DNA from 3 places in the Paenibacillus sp. F024 genome. Region 2 is predicted to be linked to each of the others. Evidence: predicted binding sites of a transcription regulator. Region 2 holds the regulator's gene; each other region holds the start of a gene.
What was found. The regulator LexA, encoded in region 2, represses DNA repair genes until DNA is damaged. The targets are predictions, from matches to a motif close to CGAACATATGTTCG.
Positions count from the first base shown of each region.

Region 1 (8,135 bases), on a different contig from region 2:
TCCACACGGATCAATGCTCTGATTTGCTCATCGTCCAAATTTCTGGGATGCCCGCACAGCCTTTTGGCGTTGGAATGCGTAGCGACAAAAGGCTTCGAAGACGCTGCGGCCAAATCCCAAAAAGCAGCGGCTGACAAATGCGACACATCCAATAGGATACCCAGCTCATTGCAATCTTTAATAAAGCTTTTTCCTTTGCGCGTAAATCCCCCTTGCCTGGGTTCGAGCACCCCGTCCGCCGCCCAGTTCGCATAATTCCATGTCACTCCGATCATACGAACCCCCAGTTGATATAGAGCATGCGTATAAAGAGGGTTCCCATAAAGGGCATCGGCGCCTTCCAAAGTCAGCATAGCTCCCGGAATACGACCGTTCATGACGCTTTCCAGGTCACCGCGGGTTTTCACAGCCTGCATAAGACCTCCGCGAACAACCTTTCGATAAAAAATATTTATATACTCCAAATAATGGTCAAAATGTGGCTGAGTTATACGTTCAGGCAAATAAATAGCAAAACATTGCAGCTTTACATTGGACTGAAGCATTCTTGAATAGGTCACGTCCATAGGAGCGGTCTGCGTATCGTAAAAGTCAATATCCGGGTTTAAGTACATTTTATACAGCACATCACAATGCCCGTCGATCACCTTCATCAGCTCATCCTCCTTCGGTTCCAAAAAACAAAAAAACCTGTCTACAATGTAAACAGGTGTTTTGGTACAGCCGTAAATGCATCTTCTTTTACCTTGGTTCCACAATCAATTTAATCGCCGTTCGATCTTCACCGTCAATTACAATATCAGTAAACGCTGGTATGCAGATCAAGTCAACACCGCTGGGAGCCACAAATCCTCGAGCTATGGCTACGGCTTTGATCGCTTGGTTCAGAGCGCCTGCACCGATGGCCTGGAGCTCAGCAGCCCCGCGTTCACGCAGCACCCCAGCGAGCGCGCCGGCAACGGAATTTGGGTTGGATTTTGCTGAAACTTTTAATACTTCCATGAAAAGTACCTCCTCGGGAATGATGATAGCTTCCAGTACTATTCATATTCTAGGAATTTACCGATAATTCCTTCTATTCGAAGATGGTATTTTCAAAAATATTAGAATTATTCGTCAATTTATGCTTTTTTATCGGTTTACCTATTCCAGTAGAACTCCATCTTCATCCATGCGGATGAGTCGGATATTTCTCCCGAGCCCGCTGACCGGATCCAAATCGATGCAAACCGCATGAAAATGCCACTTTCCTTCATCCACTACAAACCGGACAGGCAGCTGCGTCTTAAATTTCTGGAGCACGGCATTGCGCTCCATGCCAAGGATGCCGTCCCGCGGTCCGACCATCCCTACATCGGTCACATAAGCCGTACCGAGCGGAAGGATGCGTTCGTCGTTGGTTTGCACATGCGTATGCGTGCCGACGACGGCCGACACCTTCCCGTCCAAATGCCAGCCCATCGACAGCTTTTCCGATGTGGCCTCGGCATGAAAATCGACAAATATATACTTTGTTCTTTTCCTTGCCTGCTCCACCAGCTCAATCGCTTTTTCAAATGGACAATCCAGCGGCGGCAGGAAGGTACGTCCCTGTAAATTGATGATAGCAAGCTCCTGATCCTTCACCTTAATGAAGGTCATACCCCGCCCCGGCGTCCCTTCAGGAAAATTAGCAGGACGCACCATGCGGACTTCCTTATCGATGAAATCGAATATCTCCTTTTGGTCCCACGTATGGTTTCCCATCGTTATCCCCTGTACCCCAATCTCAAAGAGCTCTTTGGTAATCGCCGAGGTAATCCCCCGTCCGGCGGCGGCATTTTCTCCGTTTGCAATAATCCAGTGAGGATTGTATTTTGTTTTCAGCTTGGGTAAACACGTTTTGAGTGCCTTACGTCCAACAGAACCGACGATATCGCCTATAAATAAAATTCGAATGACTTTTTCCTCCCGACTGATTCCCATTCGTTATGTAATTAAAGAGAAGTGGCTTTTCAGCCACTTCTCCTCTAGTGTATGCAAATTATTTAGCATATTCTACAGCACGTGTTTCGCGGATTACCGTCACTTTGATATGGCCTGGATAATCCAGTTCACTTTCAATCTTCTTCGTGATGTCTCTGGCCAAACGGAAGGCTTCGGTATCATCGACCTTCTCCGGTTGAACCATGACGCGAACCTCACGGCCGGCTTGGATGGCATACGATTTCTCTACGCCCTCGAACGACTCGGAAATCTCTTCAAGCTTCTCCAGACGCTTGATATACGTTTCAAGCGTTTCTCTGCGAGCTCCAGGTCTGGCCGCGGAAAGAGCGTCTGCCGCACCGACCAGCATGGCGATGACTGATGTCGCTTCACAGTCGCCATGATGCGAGGCAATACTGTTAATCACCACAGGATGTTCTTTGTATTTCTTTGCAATTTCGACACCGATTTCTACGTGAGAGCCTTCCACCTCATGATCAAGCGCTTTGCCGATGTCATGAAGAAGTCCGGCACGCTTCGCCAATGTCACGTCTTCTCCCAGCTCTCCAGCCATCAACCCGGTCAGATATGCAACCTCCATAGAGTGTTTCAGTACATTCTGACCATAGCTTGTACGGAATTTCAGGCGTCCCAAGATTTTGATCAAGTCCGGATGGAGACCATGAACGCCGGTTTCGAACGTAGCTTGTTCGCCGTATTCGCGAATACGCTCGTCGACCTCCTTGCGGGATTTTTCCACCATTTCCTCAATTCGGGCAGGGTGGATTCGTCCATCGGCCACCAGCTTTTCAAGCGATGTTCTGGCAATTTCCCTCCGGATCGGGTCAAAACCGGATAAAATAACAGCTTCCGGCGTATCGTCGATAATTAAATCGATGCCCGTCAATGTTTCCAAAGCCCGGATGTTACGACCTTCACGACCGATGATACGGCCTTTCATTTCTTCATTCGGCAGCGCTACGACCGATACGGTGGTTTCAGCGACGTGATCGGCGGCACATCTCTGAATGGCCAGCGTGATGATCTCTCTGGCTTTCTTGTCGCCTTCTTCTTTAGCCTGTTGTTCAATTTCTTTAATTAACTGTGCGGTTTCGTGGCGAACCTCCTGCTCAACGTTCGTCAGGATGATGTTCTTGGCTTCTTCCATCGTCAACGCGGAAATCCGCTCCAGTTCGGCAACCTGATCTTTATAAATCTGATCAATTTGCACTTGGGTTTCTTCGATTCGCTTCTCCTTGTTGGCGACCTGCTCTTCTTTTTTCTCAAGAGATTCTAATTTTTTATCCAGCGATTCCTCTTTTTGCAACAATCGTCTCTCTAGTCGTTGAGTTTCATTCCGACGGTCACGAATGTCTTTTTCAGCTTCGGTTCTGAACTTGTGAATCTCGTCTTTCGCTTCCAGAACCGTTTCTTTCTTCAGTGCTTCCGCTTCTTTGCGAGCATTGTCGATAATCTGTGCGGCAGCTTGTTCAGCACTGGAAATCTTCGCCTCTGCAAGGGACTTGCGGATAAAATAACCAATCCATAAGCATAGAGCACCAACAACGAGAACAATCAGGATCCAGATGACTGTGTTTGGCATCCAGTTCACCTCCTCGTTGTCTCTCCAAGGGGTAAGCTTGGGATAATCAGGTTTTTTATCCATTTTACAAGCGCTAGAAAAAAGTAAAAATTGGCGATTTTACTTTGGGAATTTTCCCTTTGGCTGGTAGGGAAAATTCACTGTATAAAGATTTATACATAATCATTTTATCTTTTGATAAAGAAGCTTGTCAAGATGATTGTCGATTTGTTGAATTTTATTTTACGACATAAATTATTTATGTTATTTAGTTTCATCAACGAGCCTGCACTTATTCTTCATCCAAATCCGGCACATGCCACTCTTCTTCTTGCCCCTGAACGGGCAATCGGCTCAACACTTTGCTTACTACAGAACCCGGATAGCCCCTGCGCTGAAGAAAACCTATAATTTTACGGCGAACTTTAAGTGCGTCCTTATCCAGCTCGACACCATACCGTTTCATGGTCAATTGATAGGCCATACGGTATTCCGTCTCTTCATCCACCTGCTCCAGTGCCTCTGTTATTTGTTCTTTATTAATTCCCTTTTGCTGAAGCTCCTGCTTAATCCAGCGGCTCCCTTTTTTTTGCGATTCTGACCTCTGTTTGGTCAGCTGCTCCGCAAAGAGCGAATCGTTCAGATAGCCTTCCTTTTGGAGACGCTCCATCGTCACTTGATTGATTTCGGCTGAATACCCTTTTTGCTTAAGACGTGTCAGCATCTCATGCTCGGAGCGCAGCCGGCTGGAGAGCAGCCGGATCGCGTCAAGATATGCTTTGTTTACCTCTTCTGCGTATATGATTTGCTGCAGCTTGGAGGCGTCAACAACCTCACCTTTCAGCAGCCTATGCTTGACCAATACATCCTCATGTACGGAGAAAGCAAAATTTTCGTCAATAAATACATTGTAACGCCGCCTGGCTCTCCTCTGCTGCTCGACTTTGGTGATGACTCCCAGGGCCAGACCTTCGTCTGTATGATCCGTCACCTGTAACCTCCTCCTTGCAAACAGCAAGGGCACCTTTCACTCCTCGTAAAGGTGCCCTTGCCTTGATTGGTGAATCGCGATGTACATTAATGACGCATCGGACTAACCGATGCGTCATTGATGTTATTCAAAAGGTACGGCAAAATCCTCTTCTTCTTCTTCATCCGTGTTCGGTCCGACTGCCGTGATCAGGTTGCTGTTATCCCGAATCTGCTTCTCGATCACGTCCGCAACGTTCTTGTTCTCCTTCAAAAACTGCTTCGCGTTCTCGCGTCCTTGACCCAGACGATCATTATTATAAGAGTACCATGCACCGCTCTTTTGGATGATATCCATCTCCGTTGCAATATCTACGAGACTGCCTTCTCTGGATATGCCTTCACCGTACATGATATCAATCTCCGCTTGCTTGAACGGGGGAGCCACTTTGTTCTTGACCACTTTGATCCGCGTGCGGTTCCCGACCATATCGTTGCCTTGCTTAATGGTCTCCACGCGGCGCACATCAAGCCGGATCGAAGAATAAAATTTCAATGCCCGTCCGCCCGGCGTCGTCTCCGGGTTTCCGAACATCACGCCGACCTTCTCCCGCAGCTGGTTGATAAAGATGGCAATCGTCTTCGATTTGTTGATGGCACCCGACAGCTTACGCAGCGCCTGAGACATTAAGCGAGCCTGCAAGCCGACATGGGAATCCCCCATCTCTCCTTCAATCTCAGCTTTTGGCACAAGTGCGGCAACAGAGTCAATCACAATGATGTCTACCGCTCCGCTCCGTACGAGCGCTTCTGCAATCTCAAGCGCCTGTTCACCGGTATCCGGTTGGGAAAGGAGCAGCTCATCAATATTGATGCCGAGCTTGCTGGCATACAGCGGGTCCAAGGCATGCTCCGCATCAATGAAGGCAGCCGTTCCTCCCGCCTTCTGTACCTCAGCGATCGCATGCAGCGCCACCGTGGTTTTACCGGAGGATTCCGGTCCGTAAACTTCTATAATTCTACCTCTTGGGAAACCGCCGATTCCCAATGCGATATCCAATGCAAGCGAACCGCTGGGAATGGTCTCCACCTGCATATGGGTAGATTCGCCCAATTTCATTATGGATCCTTTACCAAACTGCTTCTCGATTTGACGTAATGCATTCTCTAAGGCTGCGCGCCGGTCTGTCAAGAGACTCACTTCCTTTTTCATAATTCGTATAATTACATCATAGCGGGTTTTCCACCCGTTGCCAAGCTATTTTTCGAACATACATTCGCATGTGATGCAAAAGAAAAACCGTAACAAAGGTTGTCGGTTTGTTACGGTGCTTCCGCTAATCTACATTATACTGGATTTTCCGGATGGTGGCAACTACGATTTTAAAAGTTTCCAAAGCTGGTAGAGCGCGCTCTTGGACGCTCTCAGCTTGATCGTATCCCGGTTTCCGGACAGCTGCAATTTGACCACGAAAGCTTTTTCTCCCCGCTTGGCGATGCCTGCGTAAACGAGTCCCACAGGCTTTCCTTCAGATTCGTCCGGGCCGGCTACGCCTGTAAGAGAGACACCATAGTCAGCTCCCGTCCGCTCAGCGACATTCTCGGCCATCGCCGCGGCGGTTTCTTCGCTGACCGCACCTGGAGCATCGATCCCCTCCAATTGCTCCATAGGAATTCCCAGCAGCTTATGTTTTGCTGCGTTCGAGTAGGTGATAATCCCTCCCAAAAACGCATTGGAGCTTCCTGTAACGGACGTCAGCATGTCGCTTAAACGTCCTCCTGAGCAGCTTTCCGCTACAGCCAGCTTTTTTCCTTGAGAAGCCAGTGTCTGCAGAATATGCTGTTCCAACGATATGTCTTCCGCCGCATAAATATATTGCCCGAGCCGGTTACGGATTTCCTGCTCCATCGGCTTCAGCTTGCCGGCGGCTACTTCGGCCGATGCCGCCCGTGTCGTAAGACGGATGGCGACTTCCCCTTCTTTGGCATAAGGAGCAATCGTCGGATCGGACTGAACTTCAATCAGATCTAACAACGCGTGTTCAAGAGAAGATTCGCCGATCCCTGCAAACTTGAGCATCAAAGAATACAGAGGGTGAATATGGTCCATCTTGGATTCGATCCATGGACGGGCATATTGATCAAACATCGGCTTCATCTCTTTAGGGGGACCCGGCAGCAGGATATAATGCGTCCCCTCATGTGTCACCGCATTGCCAACCGCAAGCCCCGTATCATTAGCAAGAGGATCGCTGTGCTCCAGCATGAGCGCCTGACGCATATTGCTTTCAACCATAGGTATCCCGCGGATTTCAAAGAAAGCTTTCATTTTGTCCAGCGACGGCTGATGCAGCACCAGGCTTTGTCCCAGGTCCTCGGCAAGCACATCTTTAGTCAGGTCATCCTGTGTCGGACCAAGTCCGCCCGTGCAAATAATAAGATCCGCACGGCTTTTGGCTATGTGCAGCGCTTCTTTCATTCTTACCGCATTATCCCCTACGACCGTCTGAAAATAAACGCCTACTCCGATTTCCGCAAGTCCGCGGGCCAGATACTGCGCATTCGTATTGACGATCTGTCCCATCAGCAGCTCTGTGCCGACCGCAATAATTTCCGCTTTCATACGCTTCCCCTCCGGATAAAACAAAAACAATAGGAAAACCTACTGTTTTTGATCGTCAAAGTTTATCACATGCTTGTTTTTAACAAAGTAATCGATACCCGAATAAACCGTTATGATGGCTGCGATCCAACTGGTGATCACGTCAAACGGGAAATTGATGAACGCGAATGGAAAATTGTTAAGGAGCAGCGCAATGATCGCCGTGATTTGCGCCGCGGTTTTCCATTTCCCCCACTTGCTCGCCGCCATGACCATGCCTTCCAGCAGTGCGATTTGACGAAGCCCCGTTACGGCAAATTCACGGCTGATAATGACGATGACAATCCAAGCCCCCAGCTTATCCATCTCTACCAGGGAAACCAGAACGGCGGATACCAGAAGCTTATCCGCCAACGGATCCAACAGCTTGCCGAGATTTGTGACAAGCTTCCGTTTCCTGGCAATATACCCGTCAAGACTATCCGTACTCGCCGCCACGATGAAGATCAGCGCCGCGATAATCTGATTATACGTGATGCTGAACTGCTCGATCCGGATATGAGGAAATTTCACGTTGACGAGCAAGAAGAACATAATAATCGGAACTAAAAATATTCTCGCCAATGTGATCCGGTTGGCCAAATTCATGCCACAACCTCCCCGGACAAATCAAATTCGAAGGAATGGGTAATCCTTACCTTTGCAATCTCGCCAATCGCAAGCTTGGAACCGCGGGCAAACACCTCACCGTCGATTTCCGGAGCATCGAACATGGAACGGCCTACATAAACATCGCCCCGGCCATCATATTTCTCGATTAAGACATCGATGACTTGACCGATCCGGCTGCTGTTTCGCTCGCTTGAGATTTCGCGTTGAATTTCCATCAGCACATTGGAACGATACTCTTTCACCTCATCCGGAACTTGATCGGGCAAACGTGACGCCGGCGTATCTTCCTCCTTGGAATACGTAAACACCCCAAGCCGGTCGAACTGAACCTCACGGATAAACGCC
Region 1 is NZ_JBVASZ010000001.1:237,458-245,592, forward strand. Features, by position in the region: gene ACZYR9_RS01165 (dipeptidase) at 1-653, opposite strand, end outside; gene ACZYR9_RS01170 (stage V sporulation protein S) at 742-1,002, opposite strand; gene ACZYR9_RS01175 (TIGR00282 family metallophosphoesterase) at 1,144-1,938, opposite strand; gene rny (ribonuclease Y) at 2,024-3,568, opposite strand; gene ACZYR9_RS01185 (RecX family transcriptional regulator) at 3,840-4,538, opposite strand; gene recA (recombinase RecA) at 4,662-5,708, opposite strand; gene ACZYR9_RS01195 (competence/damage-inducible protein A) at 5,892-7,139, opposite strand; gene pgsA (CDP-diacylglycerol--glycerol-3-phosphate 3-phosphatidyltransferase) at 7,179-7,766, opposite strand; gene rimO (30S ribosomal protein S12 methylthiotransferase RimO) at 7,763-8,135, opposite strand, start outside.
Region 1: recA (recombinase RecA) is a predicted target of LexA. The motif match lies at 5,783-5,796, and genes of this name have one in related genera.

Region 2 (8,135 bases):
TAATGTAATTACAGATAGGAATCATTCTTTAAATGGAAAGAGGGAAAGACCATGGCAGAAATCAGAATTCGCAACACCAACGAACGAATCGCAGGCGAGCAAAACGTCAAAGCGTTTTTGGATAAACAAGAAGTGCTTTACGAACACTGGAACGCGGCGAAACTCCCGGCTGAGCTGCAAGAAAAATTTATACTTACGGACGACGAGAAGGCACAAATTTTATCCACCTTCGATTCCGAAATCCGCGACCTCGCAGGCCGCCGCGGATATCAAACATGGGACGTCATCGCCCTCTCCGATGCGACGCCAAACTTGGACGAGCTGCTTAAAAAATTCGAGCAGGTGCATACACATACGGAGGACGAAGTGCGCGCCATTACAGCCGGCAAAGGCATCTTCATTATTAAAGGAACTGACGATGTGGGCTATTTCGACGTTGAGCTCGAAGCAGGCGACGTGATTTCCGTGCCTGAGCATAAGCCTCACTTCTTCACCTTGATGGACAACCGCCAAATCGTTGCCGTTCGCCTCTTCATTGAAACGGAAGGCTGGATTGCTCATCCGTTCGAAGATCCAACGTTTCAAAAAGCTTAAAGCATAAATATAAAGAACCCCGCCTTTGAACTGCACCCCCCTTTGTTAGACACCATCTAACCAAAGGGCGTGCAGTTCATATGAGCGGGGTTCTGCTTTACCGATACTATTACGAAAATATAAAGACCAAACTATAATGAGTCAATGATCGATTGAATCTCACGCAAGCTTTTAATTTCATGTGAAGGTACAATCTCATCGGTACGCTGCAGATCGTGTCGGTTAATCCACATATTGCGCATGCCTACCGTATTGGATCCGAGAATGTCCGTAGTCAGCTTGTCACCGATCATCACACCCTCACCCGCTTGAATCCCCAACAAACCCATAGCGTGTTCAAAGATCGCGCCCGCCGGCTTCCCTTGACCGAAATCTCCGGAAATGACGATATGATTAAAATACGGCGCAAGCTCAGGAACTCCTGCCAGCTTTTCCTGCTGCAAATCAGGAGAACCGTTCGTCAAAAGGAGCAGCTGATACCGGTCCTTCAACTGATCCAGCACCTCGAACGTTTCCTCATAAACTATGGGACGGTTTCTCCGTTCTGAAGGAAACATCTCCCCAAGTTTATATCCGAGCTCCTTGTCTTCAATGCCCAGCGCTTTTAGTCCGCGTGTCCAGGACTCGGTACGGTATTGAGGTGCCAGCGCCTGAAGCTTGCGGAATTCTTCCTGCTTCCCTTGGGTAAAATGCGCCCAGAGTCCTTCAAAAGGGTTTATTCCGATCATTTTGGTAAACGGGAACGTCTCGTACGATTCATATAAAGCACGGGCTTCACGCCGCACGGCTTCTTCCAGCTGATCCGGATCCAGTGGATAATGTTTGGCCGCCTCGGCACAGGTTGCTTGAAATGCTTCTTTCACACTGCGGTCGTCCCACAGCAGCGTGTCATCCAAATCAAAAAGTACTGCCTTGATCCCCATAAATAACGTTCCTCTTTCCAAATATTAATCTTGTATTAATGTCACGTTGTATTTTTCAGCATACTCCTGAAGCTTTACTCTTGCGGAATCGATCGGAAACATATGATAGATCTTGGTGAATACCCATCGTTTTCCTTTCGCCTTAAAGTTGATGACAATCGCATCTTTATTCATCGTTATATCCTTGATTTGATCCGCTTCAAAAAAACGGTCGCCGCCAAACCTTCGGGAGGACAAAGTTTTCTTATCGATTTTCAAAAAGGGGCGTCGAATCCAATAAATCAGTAACGCCAGAAAAATATAGCTTGCTCCGGTAATCCAATACAGCTGCTCTTGCCCGGGTTGATTCCGAAACACGATAAAACAAAAAACACCGGTAGCCACAAGCAGCATCGGCAAAAACCAGCTCCGGCCTTTGAATGTGACCGAACCGTCGGCACTTACTCCCGATATTTCGCCTTTTCCGCTCTTCTTCCGCTGCACATTAGAAATTTTCGTATTTTTACGAACCATACGTTCCCACTTACGTGACATGATGAGTGCCCCTTATCTAAGTCATTTACACCTTGCGCCAAAACTTATCAATAAATCGGGTCGGATATTCGTACTCCAGAGCGCTTACATCTTCCAGGCGCTGCCATAAGAAATCGTCCAGCTTCCAATCCACAGCTCCCATGTTATCCTCGAATTGCTCCAAAGTCCGAGCGCCAAAAATAGGAGAAGTGATGCCCGGTTTATGAATCAACCAGTTCAATGCCACCTGTGCCGGTGTCTTGTCCGCCTCACGGGCAACCGCAATCAATTCATCTAGAATGCGGAAGTTTTTCTCGGTATTGCGAACCTCCCAACGGCTCTCTCCCGTTTTAGAAGCCAACCGCCCTTCTGTCGGTTCCTGTCCGTGAGCATATTTCCCTGTCAAGAAGCCGCCGCCCAAAGGAGCCCAAGGAATCACACCTACGTTTTCCTCCAAGCAAAGAGGCAGAACCTCGCGATCCATCGCACGACATACCAAACTGTATTGCGGTTGAATGGAAATAAAACGGGCATAACGATTAAAATCGCTGATGCTTAATGATTTCATCAATTGATAAGCCAAGAAATTGGAGCAGCCGATATACCTAACTTTGCCTGAGGTAACCAGATCATCCAACGTTCTCAATGTTTCTTCTATGGGTGTTATTTGATCCCAAACATGCGCTTGATACAAATCAATATAATCTGTTCCTAAACGACGAAGACTGGCTTCCACACCATCAAGAATATGCTTTCTGGATAAACCGACGTGGTTGACGTTATTGCTCGTAGGAAAACGCACCTTGGTCGCCAAAATAACATCGGAACGATGCTTCTTTATGGCTTTGCCCACGATTTCTTCTGAAGTACCGGAGACATACACATCCGCCGTATCAATAAAGTTACCTCCGCGATCCAAAAAACGATGAACCATTTCAATAGAATCTTGTTCATTTGTCGTATTTCCAAATGTCATGGTACCTAAACAAAGCTCAGAAACGGCAATCCCGCTTTTGCCTAAAACACGATACTTCATCTCTTACCCCCTACTCTTACTTCTTCTCTCGCTCATCAACAAACTTAATGTTTTCAAGATGGCCACGTAAGGAGGTTTTAAAAGAATCGATATACTTCCTTCTTAGTCCATTGCGCTCATCCAGTTCTGCCTCGGTCAGACCTTCTGATTTCGCTTTGCGGGCCAACTCGTTAATACGCTGTACGACTGCATCATGATCCGATTCGTTCATGCTGATCCTCCCGGTAATATCATTTCAAATTATACTTTGACATTACCGAATCTGATTGTCAAGAGAAGCATCCCCGGCAATACAGCACTCGTCCAATTTATTATGGAAGCAGCAGTTTTTGTCCTACTTGAAGATTGGAATTCTCGAGGTCGTTGATTCCTTTCATCTGGTGCACATATTCCCTTATATCCTGTCCTTGGTCTACATATTGGGAGGCAATGCTCCAAAGCGTGTCGCCAGATTCGACCTCTACATACGTCTGAACCTGAGGCTGCGAGGATGCCGCATGTACATCCTGGTCAAAGAAAAAACCGAACATAGTGGAGATAGCGATCACGGCACAAAATAAAAATGCACCAAAAACCAAAACACGGACATATGTTCCCTTATTATTATCATTATGTTTTCTAGGCATCACATGACGGGAATTAAAGTTATGTATAAGCTGAGTATTCTGAATCATCAACATAAACCCCCCAAACATTTGTTCTGTTCTTAATTTAACACGAACACTTGTTTGTGTCAACGTTTTTTTCTCGAACTTATGTTTGTACGAACTCCGGTTCTGTGGTATACTTCTAAGTAATGATTACCAAAATTGGAGTGATGATCGTGAGCAAAATTTCCAATCGGCAGCAGGCGATTTTAGAGTTTATCAAGAATGAAGTCAGAGAAAAAGGTTATCCGCCTTCCGTAAGAGAAATCGGAGAGGCCGTAGGATTGGCCTCCAGCTCCACCGTACACGGACATCTGGAACGATTGGAAAAGAAAGGCATGATCCGCAGAGACCCCACCAAACCGAGAGCCATAGAAATATTGGACGGAAGCTCATCGGACGGAGCATTCTCCGTATCGGTCGCCAGAGTACCGCTGATCGGACGCGTTACTGCCGGCGTACCCATTACAGCGACGGAAAACATTGAGGATTACTTCCCGCTTCCCAGCCATTATGTAAAAGATAATAATGTCTTTATGCTCAGTGTTATCGGAGAAAGTATGATCGAAGCCGGTATTCATAACGGAGATTATGTTATCGTTCGTCAGCAGCAAACGGCCAATAACGGGGATATTGTCGTCGCCATGACCGAAGACGATGAAGCGACAGTTAAAACTTTTTACAAAGAAAAGGATCATATTCGTTTGCAGCCTGAGAACCCGACCATGGATCCGTTGAGACTTAAAACCGTCAGCATCTTGGGCAAAGTCATCGGTGTATTCCGAAATATTCAATAATTCCTTCCCTTTCGCCGCCGCCCATGCCGGCCGGAAGGGATTTTTTATATCCGTGCCTCCATGAGAAAAGCTCTAACGAGTCCATTCAAGAATGAGCGACCTCGATTCAAAGGCATGTTTTCTTGCGATAAAGAAAACCGCCCGCTGCCGGAAAGCTTCCGGACAGCGGGCGGTATCATCGTCAAGCTATGAATATCTACTCTTAATACAGCGTCAAATATTGATCCCGTTCCCATTGATGAACCTGAGTACGGTAAATGTCCCACTCGATTTCTTTGAGCTCGATGAAGTGTGCGAGGGCATGATCGCCGAGCGCATCGCAAATGACATCGTTGCGCAGCAGCTCGTCCAGCGCCTGCTTCAGGTCAAGCGGAAGGCTTGGAATGCCCTGCTCTTCCCGCTCCTCTTCCGTCATGACATAAATGTTGCGGTCCGTAGGCGGAGGCAGCTGCATTTTGTGCTTAATGCCGTCCAGACCGGCCTTTAACATGACAGCCAGGGCCAGATAAGGATTCGCTGCCGGATCCGGATTCCGCACTTCAACGCGCGTGCTGATGCCGCGGGAAGCAGGAATACGAATCATCGGGCTGCGGTTGCTTGCAGACCAAGCCACATAACAAGGCGCCTCGTATCCAGGCACAAGCCGTTTGTAAGAATTAACCGTCGGATTAGTAATTGCGGCGAATGCGCGGGCATGCCGCAGAATGCCGGCCATGTATTGTCTCGCTGTCTCGCTTAAGCCCAGCTTGTCGCTTTCGTCATAGAACGCATTCTCTTTGCCGTTGAACAAGGATTGGTGACAGTGCATACCGGACCCGTTGACACCGAACAAAGGCTTCGGCATGAACGAGGCATGCAGACCATGCTGTCTTGCGATCGTTTTGACGACCAGCTTGAAGGTCTGAATTTGGTCTGCGGCTTTAATCGCATCCGCATATTTAAAATCAATTTCATGCTGACCTGGAGCCACCTCGTGGTGGGAGGCTTCGATCTCGAAACCCATTTCTTCCAGTGTAAGGACAATTTCACGACGGCAATTCTCGCCAAGGTCGGTTGGGGCCAGGTCGAAGTAGCCGCCCTGGTCGTTTAATTCCGTAGTCGGATTTCCCTTCTCGTCGGTTTTGAACAAGAAAAACTCCGGCTCCGGTCCGACGTTCATAGCGGTAAAGCCCATTTCCTCGGCTTCCTTCAATACGGATTTCAGAATGCCGCGCGGGTCTCCTGGGAATGGACGGCCATCCGGCAAATAAATGTCGCAAATTAAGCGGGCTACGCGATCTTCCGTTACCCAAGGGAATACGACCCAAGTACTCAGATCGGGGTATAAGTACATATCGGATTCTTCAATGCGCACATAACCTTCGATCGAAGATCCGTCGAACATCATTTTGTTATCGAGAGCTTTCTCCAGCTGACTTACTGGAATCTCCACGTTTTTGATCGTTCCCAGCAAATCGGTAAATTGAAGACGAATGAATCTAACGTTCTCTTCCTTGGCGATACGCAGAATATCTTCTTTAGTGAAATTCTTATCTGTCACTGTGAAATCTCCTCCTTATACTTTGTAGCAAAGGTAACGGAGCCTGTCCGGCACGCTTGAAAACGGTACCGGGACTACTCCGGACAAACCCTACTTTCTGAAAAACCGGGATAGTTCGCCTTGAATCAAAGACACTTGATTAGGACGTCTTCCTCCGCCCAAGAGCTGCTGTTTCAGCATCCGATGAAGCTGTGTGTCGCTAAGCTCTCTGCGTTTGACCTCCGTCTGTTCATTGAGAATGGTAGCATCCTCGGAATCCTTGTCTACAGGCAGCAGAACCTGTTTGATCCCTGCGATGTTAACTCCCTTCTCGATCAAATCCTTGATCTCAAGGAGCCGTTCTACATCATTAAAAGAGTATAACCTTTGATTGCCTCCGGTCCGGGCCGGGATGACGAGCTCATGCTGCTCGTAGTACCGGATTTGTCTGGCGGTCAAATCGGTCAGCTTCATTACGATGCCGATCGGAAACAACGCCATATTTCTGCGGATATCATCAGTCATGACCATCACTCCTAAGCTACTCTGGAACCTTACCTCTATTGTAACCTTACCGAAAAACATATGTCAAGTCATGTTAGGTTTATGCCATATGTTATTTTTGATTACAGTGGTTATTCCACTATGGGAGGTCAAGTCTTTTTCTTATGCGGCAAGCTGCGTAACTGTCCACGCATAACGCGAATAATACGAAGCTAAGCTTCCGGCCTACAAAATTTAAACGAGCAGACCCCGATCCATCATGTTTTGAATGGCCGTCAAAACCCCCATTTTACAATGAGAGTAGGTTAAGCCTCCCTGCATATAAGCGATATAAGGCTCTCGGATCGGAGCGTCTGCAGAAAGCTCAAGGCTGCCGCCCTGAATGAAGGTCCCTGCAGCCATAATGACCGGATGCTCATAACCGGGCATATCCCATGGCTCGGGAACGACGTGAGCGTCAACCGCGGCCGCTTGCTGAATCCCCTGAACAAAAGCGATCAAATGCTCGGCGCCCGTAAATTGAATCGCTTGAATAAGATCGGTGCGGGGAGCATTCCAGTGCGGGCTTGTTGTAAATCCAAGCTGCTCAAACACCGCGGCGGCAAACACCGAGCCTTTTACGGCTTGTCCAACGAGATGAGGCGCGAGAAACAAGCCTTGATAGATGGATCTTGTCGTACCAAGCATGGCCCCAACTTCGCCGCCGATTCCCGGTGCAGTTAATCGATATGATGCCAGCTCCACATACTTGGCTTTGCCTGCGATGTATCCTCCGGTCGCCGCCAAGCCTCCTCCCGGGTTTTTGATCAACGATCCGGCCATCAAATCGACTCCTACCTCGGTCGGCTCAAGCAGTTCAGTAAACTCCCCATAGCAGTTATCCACAAATACGATAAGTTCAGGACGGATTTCTTTGACAAAACGAACCATCTCGCCAATCTGTGAAACTGTAAAAGACGGCCGCCATGCATAACCGCGCGACCTCTGAATTCCAATCACTTTGGTGCCCGGGTTGATCCGCCGGGCAATTTCCTCATAATCGGGTAAGCCTTCCTCGAGCAGCTCCACCTCGCCATATGTAATTCCCCAATCCTGCAATGACCCTTTTCCGTCCCCAGGCTTCCCAATGACCTTATGCAGCGTATCATAGGGTTTTCCGGTGATCATTAGAAGCTCGTCGCCCGGCCGGAGCACGCCGAACAATGCCGTGCCGATCGTATGGGTACCCGATACGAAATGAGGGCGCACCAAAGCCGCTTCCGCCCCGAATACATCAGCATAGACCAAATCCAGGACCTCACGGCCCCGGTCATTATAACCATATCCCGTAGAAGCGGCAAAATGATAGTCGCTAACTTTGTGTTTTTGAAATGCGCGGATGACCTTCCATTGATTCCGGTCGATCACGCGGTCTATATCTTTGAGCTTCTCTCCGATTTTCTCCTCAGCTTGTTCCATCAAACCGAGCACCCTGTCCGTAAACATACTTAAACGTCTCTCCCTTGTTCTCCCTCAGCCGGTCGGACTGCATCATAGGCAGCCAGCATATAACCGATTTTGTCAAATTCCTTGTTGTTTATCCTTACCTTAAACAGCATATCA
Region 2 is NZ_JBVASZ010000010.1:109,423-117,557, reverse strand. Features, by position in the region: gene ACZYR9_RS12600 (1,2-dihydroxy-3-keto-5-methylthiopentene dioxygenase) at 52-594, shown strand; gene ACZYR9_RS12595 (HAD family hydrolase) at 726-1,517, opposite strand; gene ACZYR9_RS12590 (hypothetical protein) at 1,542-2,051, opposite strand; gene ACZYR9_RS12585 (aldo/keto reductase) at 2,077-3,066, opposite strand; gene ACZYR9_RS12580 (DUF896 domain-containing protein) at 3,083-3,277, opposite strand; gene ACZYR9_RS12575 (LysM peptidoglycan-binding domain-containing protein) at 3,378-3,740, opposite strand; gene lexA (transcriptional repressor LexA) at 3,890-4,510, shown strand; gene glnA (type I glutamate--ammonia ligase) at 4,713-6,050, opposite strand; gene ACZYR9_RS12560 (MerR family transcriptional regulator) at 6,141-6,554, opposite strand; gene ACZYR9_RS12555 (methionine gamma-lyase family protein) at 6,768-8,018, opposite strand; gene hflX (GTPase HflX) at 8,021-8,135, opposite strand, start outside.

Region 3 (8,135 bases), on a different contig from region 2:
GAACCGGGCCGGGCACACCGGCAGGGGAGCTATTGCGCAGGTATTGGATACCGGCCATGATTTCCGATGAGCTCCCCCGTCCCGATTGTACACCGGTCAGGGTGAAGCTGCTCGGGGAGCAGCTGCTGGCGTTTAGGGATACGAACGGAAATGTCGGTCTGATCGATGAATTTTGCCCGCACCGCAAGGTCTCTTTGTACTATGGAAGGAATGAAGAGTGCGGCATACGCTGCGTTTATCACGGTTGGAAGTTCGATACCAGCGGACAGTGTGTAGATATGCCTTCCGAGCCACCGGAAAGCAGCTTTAAGGATAAAGTTAAGATGACCTCTTATCCGTGCCGGGAGCGGGGCGGTATCGTATGGACCTATATGGGACCGCCCGAGCTGATGCCGGAGCTGCCGGAATTGGAATGGGCATTGGTGCCCGACAGCCACCGGTATACGACAAGAAGAATACAGGAGTGCAATTATTTCCAAGCGATTGAAGGGGGATTGGATTCGAGTCACATCTCTTTCCTTCATCGAAACTCGGGCGGCCAAGGGTTTATGGGGACGAAAGCATATGATAAAAGCTCGGCTCCATCCTATTTAACCCAGGATACCGCTCCGAAATTTGAAATCGAAAAATCGGATTACGGGATGATGGTCGGGGCCAAGCGCAATGCCGATCCCGGACATCTGTATTGGAGAATCACCCAATTTTTGATGCCGTTCTACACGATGATTCCGCCTTTTGAGCATGCTCCCCGCGGTGCACATGCTTGGGTTCCGATGGATGACGAGCATGTGTATACCTGGAACATTAACTGGAACCCTCTTCGGGCTCTGACGGAGGAAGAAAGGGATATTTTAAAGCAGGGCCGTGGCATTCATATGGAGCTGATCCCGGGTACGTTAAGACCGGTACAGAATAAGGATAACGAGTATCTGATTGACCGTGAGCTGCAGGCTTCCGGCAAATCATTCACTGGCATCAAAGGAATAGGCGCGCAGGACAGCGCGGTACAGGAAACACAAGGTGCGATTGCCGACCGCAGTGTGGAAAGGTTGGGTACCAGCGATGCGGCGATTATTGCCGCCCGAAGAATTATGCTGCAGGCAGTGAAAAACCTTCGGAAGGGAGTGGAGCCGCCCGCTCTCGATCCCAAATCCCATCACGTCCGTTCGGTGTCGCTTGTACTGCCGGAGGGAGTGGCCTTTCAAATCGGCGCCAAAGACAAACTGATGACACAGCCGGGCGATTATATTGATGTAGAATCTGTTCAGCAATCGGATGCGGTTTAATATTGTTTGGAAGGGAGACGGATGCCTTTGGAAACAGCGACTGCCGCGGTTCAGACTGGAGCGCTAGCGACGGAAATACGGGAATTTCAACTGCCGGATATTCCGCCTGATGCAGGTCTGCTCAAAGTGGAGTTATCCGGCATATGCGGAAGCGATTGGCCGGATTATAAAAAGGATGAGGGCCCCCGGATTCTTGGGCATGAGGTCGTGGGACGAATTGCCAAAATCGGCAAAATTGCAGAAAAACGGTGGGGTTTAAAGGAAGGCGACCGGGTCGCTCTTGAGGAATATTTGCCCTGCGGTTATTGCGACCGATGCAGAACAGGGGAGTTTCGCTTATGCGATTTTACGGACAAATGGATGGGCGGCATACGCTATGGCTCGACGAAGACCACCATCGAACCGTCATTATGGGGAGGGTACAGCAAGTATCTTTATCTTCACCCGAATTCGGTTTTTCACAGGGTTCCCGAGCAGATTCCGGCCGAAGTGGCCGCACTTGCCCTTCCTTTAGGCAACGGAATCGAATGGGCGGTGAATGAAGGGGGAGCAGGCATAGGCAAAACCGTTCTTATTCAGGGTCCCGGACAGCAAGGCCTGGCTTGTGTCCTCGCTGCCAAGCAGGCCGGTGCGGACTTGGTGATCGTCAGCGGACTTACGGCGGACAAAGAACGCTTTGGCATTGCCAGGCGTTTCGGCGCCGATGCTACGATTGATGTCGCCGCCGAGGATTTAAAGGAAAGAATCCAAGAGATCACGACAGGGAAAATGGTCGATGTCGTCATCGATGTGGCTTCCGGAGGCCCCTCAACGGTGACTGCAGGAATCGATGTCGTGAAAAAACGGGGCACGGTGATCGTAGCCGGCAAGAAAAATACAGAGATCCCTAACTTCGTGAGCGATGTCCTGGTATCCAAATATGTGGCCCTAAAGGGTGTTCGGGGTCACAGCTACGGCGCGGTGGAACAGGCTATCCGGTTTATGGCCTCCGGTAACTTTCCGCTTCATGAGCTTTGCACGCATACATTCGGTTTAGATCAGGTGGACTTGGCGCTCAAAACGGTTGGGGGGCAAGGCTTGCCGGGAGCGATCCATTGCTCTGTCGATCCGTGGAATTAGAGGAGGCGGAATCCATTGACGGGTAAAGGAACACAAGATGTCGATCTTTCGTATTTTAAAGGAAAAACGGTGGCCATTCTTGGATATGCCGATCATGGCCGGGATCATGCTCTTAAATTAAGAAACAACGGAATCCGTGTGGTGGTGGCCTTAAGGCATGAAGTCCCCTCGACGGGTTGGGTGGAAGAGGGCTTCAGGGTCGTATCCGTATATGAAGCGGTTGATGAAGCGGATGTCATTCAGGTGTGGTAATGAACGCATAATAAAATAGGTACACATGGCCAAGCCCTCCGTCATAGACTTACTGTGTGGGATGGAAGTCCACTCTACTTACGTAATGCGGAGGTGCAGCTCAATGAGCTATACAAAGTACGGTTTTGATCCCGCGCAGGTGGAGAGGATCAAGCTAAAGATGAAAAACCCGGAAACGAAGGAACGCGTCAAGATGATTTTGAAGGGCGTGAACAAGTACGATTTGCAGGACCGGGTGAAGGTACGCCGTTTTGTCGGGATGCTGACCAAGACGCTGGGCGAGAAGGTAACGGAGCAGCAGACGGAGCATTTGGTCAATTTCGTCATTTCCCAAAAAATTGATCCGAACAATACGTTTCATTTGATTAAGTTGTGGAGCATGTTCCGCTGAGGCGGGACGTGTTCTTTTTTCTATGGCTTGAAAGAAGGAGACGTTGTCAAGCTGCGGTGCAAAAGTTATAATTTTGAATAGATTGCTAGTTTTTGTCATAGGGGGAGAGAGGATGTCACATTCGGAAAAGCCGGAGCAAGACAGCAAATCGTTGACGCGGCGCCAACTGCTCGCCACAGTCGGTTCAGCCACGGCGGGAATGATGCTGGCGGCGGGTTCCGGCTGGGGTACGGCGTCTGCCAATGCACTGCCGGGCGTTCAGCGTGAGGTAACGCCGGCGTGGTTTAATGTGAAGGATTACGGGGCGAGCGGCGGCCTGCGAGCCGACTTGGACGATACGCTTGCCATCCAATCCGCCATGAATGCCGCTTCCAGGGCCGTAGGCGGGGGGACCGTCTATTTCCCTCCAGGCACCTATTATTTGAAAACGAGTCTTGTGCTTTATCCCAAGGTCAGGCTGCTTGGCGATTCCAATCAAGCATCGGTGCTCAAGGCCATGCAGCCCTACCTGGCGATGGTGGTTGGCAGCGGGGTTAAGCATGCCGAGGTGGTCAATCTGGGCTTTGAGGGCACCGGCAATTTGTATCAGGAAGGCTTTAATAAACCGGAACGCGCGTTGGAGCTCAAAGATAGTGAGCATGTTCAGATCCGCAACTGCTCTTTCACCAGGATTATCAACGGTATACAGCTGACGGACTGCAGGCATGTCACAGTGAGCGGCTGCTTGTTCTCGGCTCTGCTTACAGCAGAGAATGACAATGAGGGATACGGTATCGTAGCTGAATCCGGGGAAAGACTCCGGTTTACGGAAAACCATTTTGCTCAGCTTCCCAAAACCTGCATCTATCTATCGGCAGGGTGCTCCTATTCGACCATAGCCGGTAACACGGCGGAAAAATGCAAGGACGCCTTCGTCATCGTATCGTCAAGACTGAAGCCCTGCTCACATAACCGGATTGAAGGAAACACGGTTTCCGGCGCCGGGTTGGGCAAGAATGAGACGAGCTGTACCCACGGGGTCCTGCTGCGCAACTACAGTACGGACAATCTGATTCAGCACAATGTGATTTCCCGGGCGGCGCTTACGGGCATTAGGCTCGAAGGAGTGGGGGCGGCAGAGCTGGAGCGTCCGGCGGGTAATCTCATTTCCGGAAATAAGGTTGATGGCACGCCGGAAGGCATTGTCCTGCTGAACAGCGACGGCAATGCCGTGACAGGCAACGACGTCCGGCGTGTGCAAACCGGCATCCTGCTGAACACCGCAGGTGAAGGAAGCGGAGCCCGCAGCCGCAGCAACCTGGTGTCAGGTAATACGCTGTTCAGCTGCTCCTCGGCGGCCATCCGGCTCGCTACCGCCCGCTGCGAAAGCACTACGGTATATGGCAACGCCGGTGCGGCAAATAGCGAAAACCTTGCGGATCAAGGGACGGATACGGCCAACGCCGGCTTCTGACGGATAAAGTCCGATGATGCCGGGATTGAAGCGGTGAGGCCAGCGGTTAGGAGCATTCCTCGCTTTGCAGTCCTTTTCTTATGAAAGCGCGGGATAGGAAGCGAGCGAATGCTCCTGCTGCGGGAAGACGGGGCCCGCCTTACAGCAGCTCTGTGCCGATCACGTCTGCAAGCCTCACCCATGCGGAGCCTTCACTGCAGCGCACCTTGATCCGTCGCAGGTGCAGGTCCACCTGCACAATCGTACAGTCGATCGATGTGCGTTCACCGTGATCAAATAGGGTCAGGCGCAGCGCTGCATCTTCCTGGAGCGCCGTACCGAGCGTCTGTCCAAGCTCCTCCAAGCGCTGCTCGTCAAGTGTTGGCTTCTCGTGCCTGCCCAGCTCGCGTCGGTGCCGGAGCAATTGCTCCTTATGCTCAGGCAGCATCATGCGCGAGGATTCCCAGAGGATGTTTTTGCCGGGTGTGAGCTTGTTGTCTTTCATTTATAGTGTCCTCCGATTTTCAATGATCTCTCCATAGCCTGACCGGCTGCCGTCAGCGAAGAAGCCCGTACAATGGCTGAACTCCCATACCGGTTTTTTATACCGTCGGTTACTTTCTCTAAAGATCTGTTCTTCTCCTGATTCTCAAATAAGGTAAGCTGATAATGCTGATCGTTGGTCAGCCGGCTTAAGGTGACGCCGAGGCGGCGTACCGGCATATGGTCCCAAAAGCGATAAAAAAGCTCCTTCACGGCCTGGAATACCGTATTCGTATGATTCGTAGGGTCCGGCAGCTTCATCTGACGGGAAAATCCGGTCGGTGCCTCGTAAGGGCTGCACATGCAGCTGACCGTCACTACGGAGCCCATATATCCTTTGCGCCGGCAGTCGCGGCAGACCTCCTCCGTAAGCTCGAGCAGGATCGTATCGACCTCTGTCGTATCGGTGTAATCTCTAGGCAAAGTCATCATGTGACCGACGGATTTGGGCTGCGTATCAAAGGTTTTGGGGGTAACCGGACTTTCATCCAGGCCGTTCGCCGTTCGCCACATCACTTCAGCATGGATGTCCGACTGTTTGCCAAAGTAGGCACGAAATTTATCTTTAAGGCGCGGAAGCGGCGTTCTTGCGATATCGCCAATGGTATGCATTCCAAGGCGGGTAAAGTGAGCCGTCATACGGGATCCGACTCCGAACATCTTATTTACGGGCTCGGGCCACAGCAGCCCCTCTACATCGGAAGCGGGTAAGGTAAACACGCCGCTCTGATTTTTTTTAGCCCATATATCGGTTGCGATTTTAGCCAGTATTTTGTTGGAGCTGATCCCGATTCGTACCCATACTCCGGTTTGACTCAGGACCTTCTGTTGAATCGATTGGGCAATCGCTGCAGGGTCGCCAAAAATAGACAGGCTTGCCGAAACGTCCAAAAACTGCTCGTCGATACTAAATACTTCAACAAGGTCCGTATACTCTTCATAGATTTGTGTAATCATCAGTGAAACGTCGATATAATGCTGCATGCGGGGACGTATCACTACCAGATCCGGGCATTTGTTCAGTGCTTCGCCAAGCCGTTCGGCTGTAGTTACGCCATAGCTTTTGGCTATCGGACAAGCAGCCAGGATGATTCCGGACCGGCGTGCGGGATCTCCCGCTACAGCCACGGGCTTATTTTTGTATTCCGGGTAATCCGCTTTTTCTACACTGGCATAAAACGATTGGCAGTCCGCCAGCATGATGGTGCGCTTGCTCTGTTTGGAAGTTGAAACGGAATTCAGCATATGCTGTTCACCCTCACTCATGGAACGTATGTTCTTATCATACATAGAATAGCGAACAAACATTCGCATTTCAAGAGAGATTTTCAGGTAAAATTTTCTGATACCCGATTTTGGGGTAAGAAGGTACTGAACATGAGCGGGAAAAGCCTGAGATGCCATTTCTGCTCTATCCATGGGATGGTCTATACTCCCAATGGAAGGAATAGGTTAGGGGAGATCAAACGATGCTGGATGTGATAAGTGGGAATATCGCGTATACACACGTCAAATGGTTTACCAAAGAGGACCGAACGCTGCCGATCCCCACGTTGGAGGTGCTAACGCCGTCGTTTTTATTTTGGTTGGGGGTAACGCTTGCCGGGCTGCTTGTGTCGGCCCTGCTCAACGACTCCCTGGAACGGGTCGGTTTTATCCGGCGGATACACGGAGTATTGGACACATGGAAGCCGTACGTTCCGAACATTTTGCGGATCGGGCTGGGGGCCGGACTGCTGATGCAGCTCGTCTATTCATCTTTTCTGGCTCCGGAATTTGCAGCGGATGCTTTGTGGATCAAAGGCATCGTCGTGCTGGCCTTAGCCGGCCTTCTGCATCAAAGATGGCTTCCCCTAAGCGGCGCCGCTCTGGCTTTGTTATACGGGTATGCGCTGCTGGAATACGGGCTGTTTCACGCGTTGGATTATATGTTCTATATCGGAATCATATATTACCTGTTCGTAGCGGGGACAAGGTGGAAGCCGACGGCGACGCCGGTGCTGTATTTGTTTACGGGCTTATCGCTTGCCTGGCTGGGATTGGAAAAAATAACGATGCCTGAAAAGTCCTACGACATTATTCACAGGTTCGGGATTCCAACGTTCGGCTTTGGTATGGAGGATTTTGTGCTGATCAGCGCATTTATCGAGCTGGGGCTGGCCTGGACCTTCATTGTAGGCATCTTGCATCGGTTTATTTCGATCGTCGTCACGCTCGTGTTTATCACGACGACAGCCGTATTCGGCTTCATGGAAGTGGTGGGGCACACGATCATACATACGCTGCTGCTCATGTTTTTGATTGTAGGCGATGGCGTCTTCAAAACGCCTTTCGAATTTCACCATTCGCCGCTTTGGCGTTATTTGTTCGTGCTTGTAAACTTCTGCGTGCTGTTATTTGGATTGATGATGTTGTATGTTTGGATGGGTCATAACCTGTGAGGAAGATCAACGATGAGTCACGCTCGAACTCTGCTTCAAGCCGTTCAAAGCATGGAGATGATTGATCTGTCTCATGTGCTGGAAGAGGATATGCCGCCTACCTGGTATCCAAAAACATAAAAGCGGTCGGATGCGATACGCTGGCCATTGACAGCTCAGCCTCAGGGAACCATCCGGCCCATGATGAGCTTCTTGGAAACGGCATTACGATTTTTGAAAATCTGAAGGGATTGGACCGGATTGCCGGATAATCCTTCTTTATCGAGTTTCCTCTCAAGATTAAAGGCGGCTCCGGCTCACCGGTTCGGGCGGTCGCTTGGATCCCGAAGAGCTAAACAGGAGGTTTGTCCATCCATCATGCTGAACATCAATAAAATACATCACGCCGCGATCATTTGCTCCGACTACGAGAAGTCCAAATTCTTTTATACGAAGGTGCTCGGCCTTCCGTTGCTCCGCGAAACGTACCGGGCAGAGCGGAATTCCTATAAGCTGGACCTGCTGGTCGGAGAGGATCATCAGATTGAATTGTTCTCTTTTCCGGGCGCTCCGCCAAGACCCAGCTACCCGGAAGCGCAGGGGCTGAGGCATTTGGCTTTTGAGGTGAATGATATCGAAGCGGCGGTCCAAAAGCTGAAAGCTCAGGGTGTTGTTGTCGAGCCTATCCGTAT
Region 3 is NZ_JBVASZ010000001.1:376,881-385,015, reverse strand. Features, by position in the region: gene ACZYR9_RS01940 (Rieske 2Fe-2S domain-containing protein) at 1-1,286, shown strand, start outside; gene ACZYR9_RS01935 (zinc-dependent alcohol dehydrogenase) at 1,314-2,405, shown strand; gene ACZYR9_RS01930 (NAD(P)-dependent oxidoreductase) at 2,421-2,657, shown strand; gene ACZYR9_RS01925 (stage VI sporulation protein F) at 2,761-3,048, shown strand; gene ACZYR9_RS01920 (right-handed parallel beta-helix repeat-containing protein) at 3,161-4,501, shown strand; gene ACZYR9_RS01915 (YolD-like family protein) at 4,641-4,985, opposite strand; gene ACZYR9_RS01910 (DNA polymerase IV) at 4,982-6,268, opposite strand; gene ACZYR9_RS01905 (hypothetical protein) at 6,493-7,464, shown strand; gene gloA2 (SMU1112c/YaeR family gloxylase I-like metalloprotein) at 7,825-8,135, shown strand, end outside.
Region 3: ACZYR9_RS01910 (DNA polymerase IV) is a predicted target of LexA. The motif match lies at 6,321-6,334, and genes of this name have one in related genera.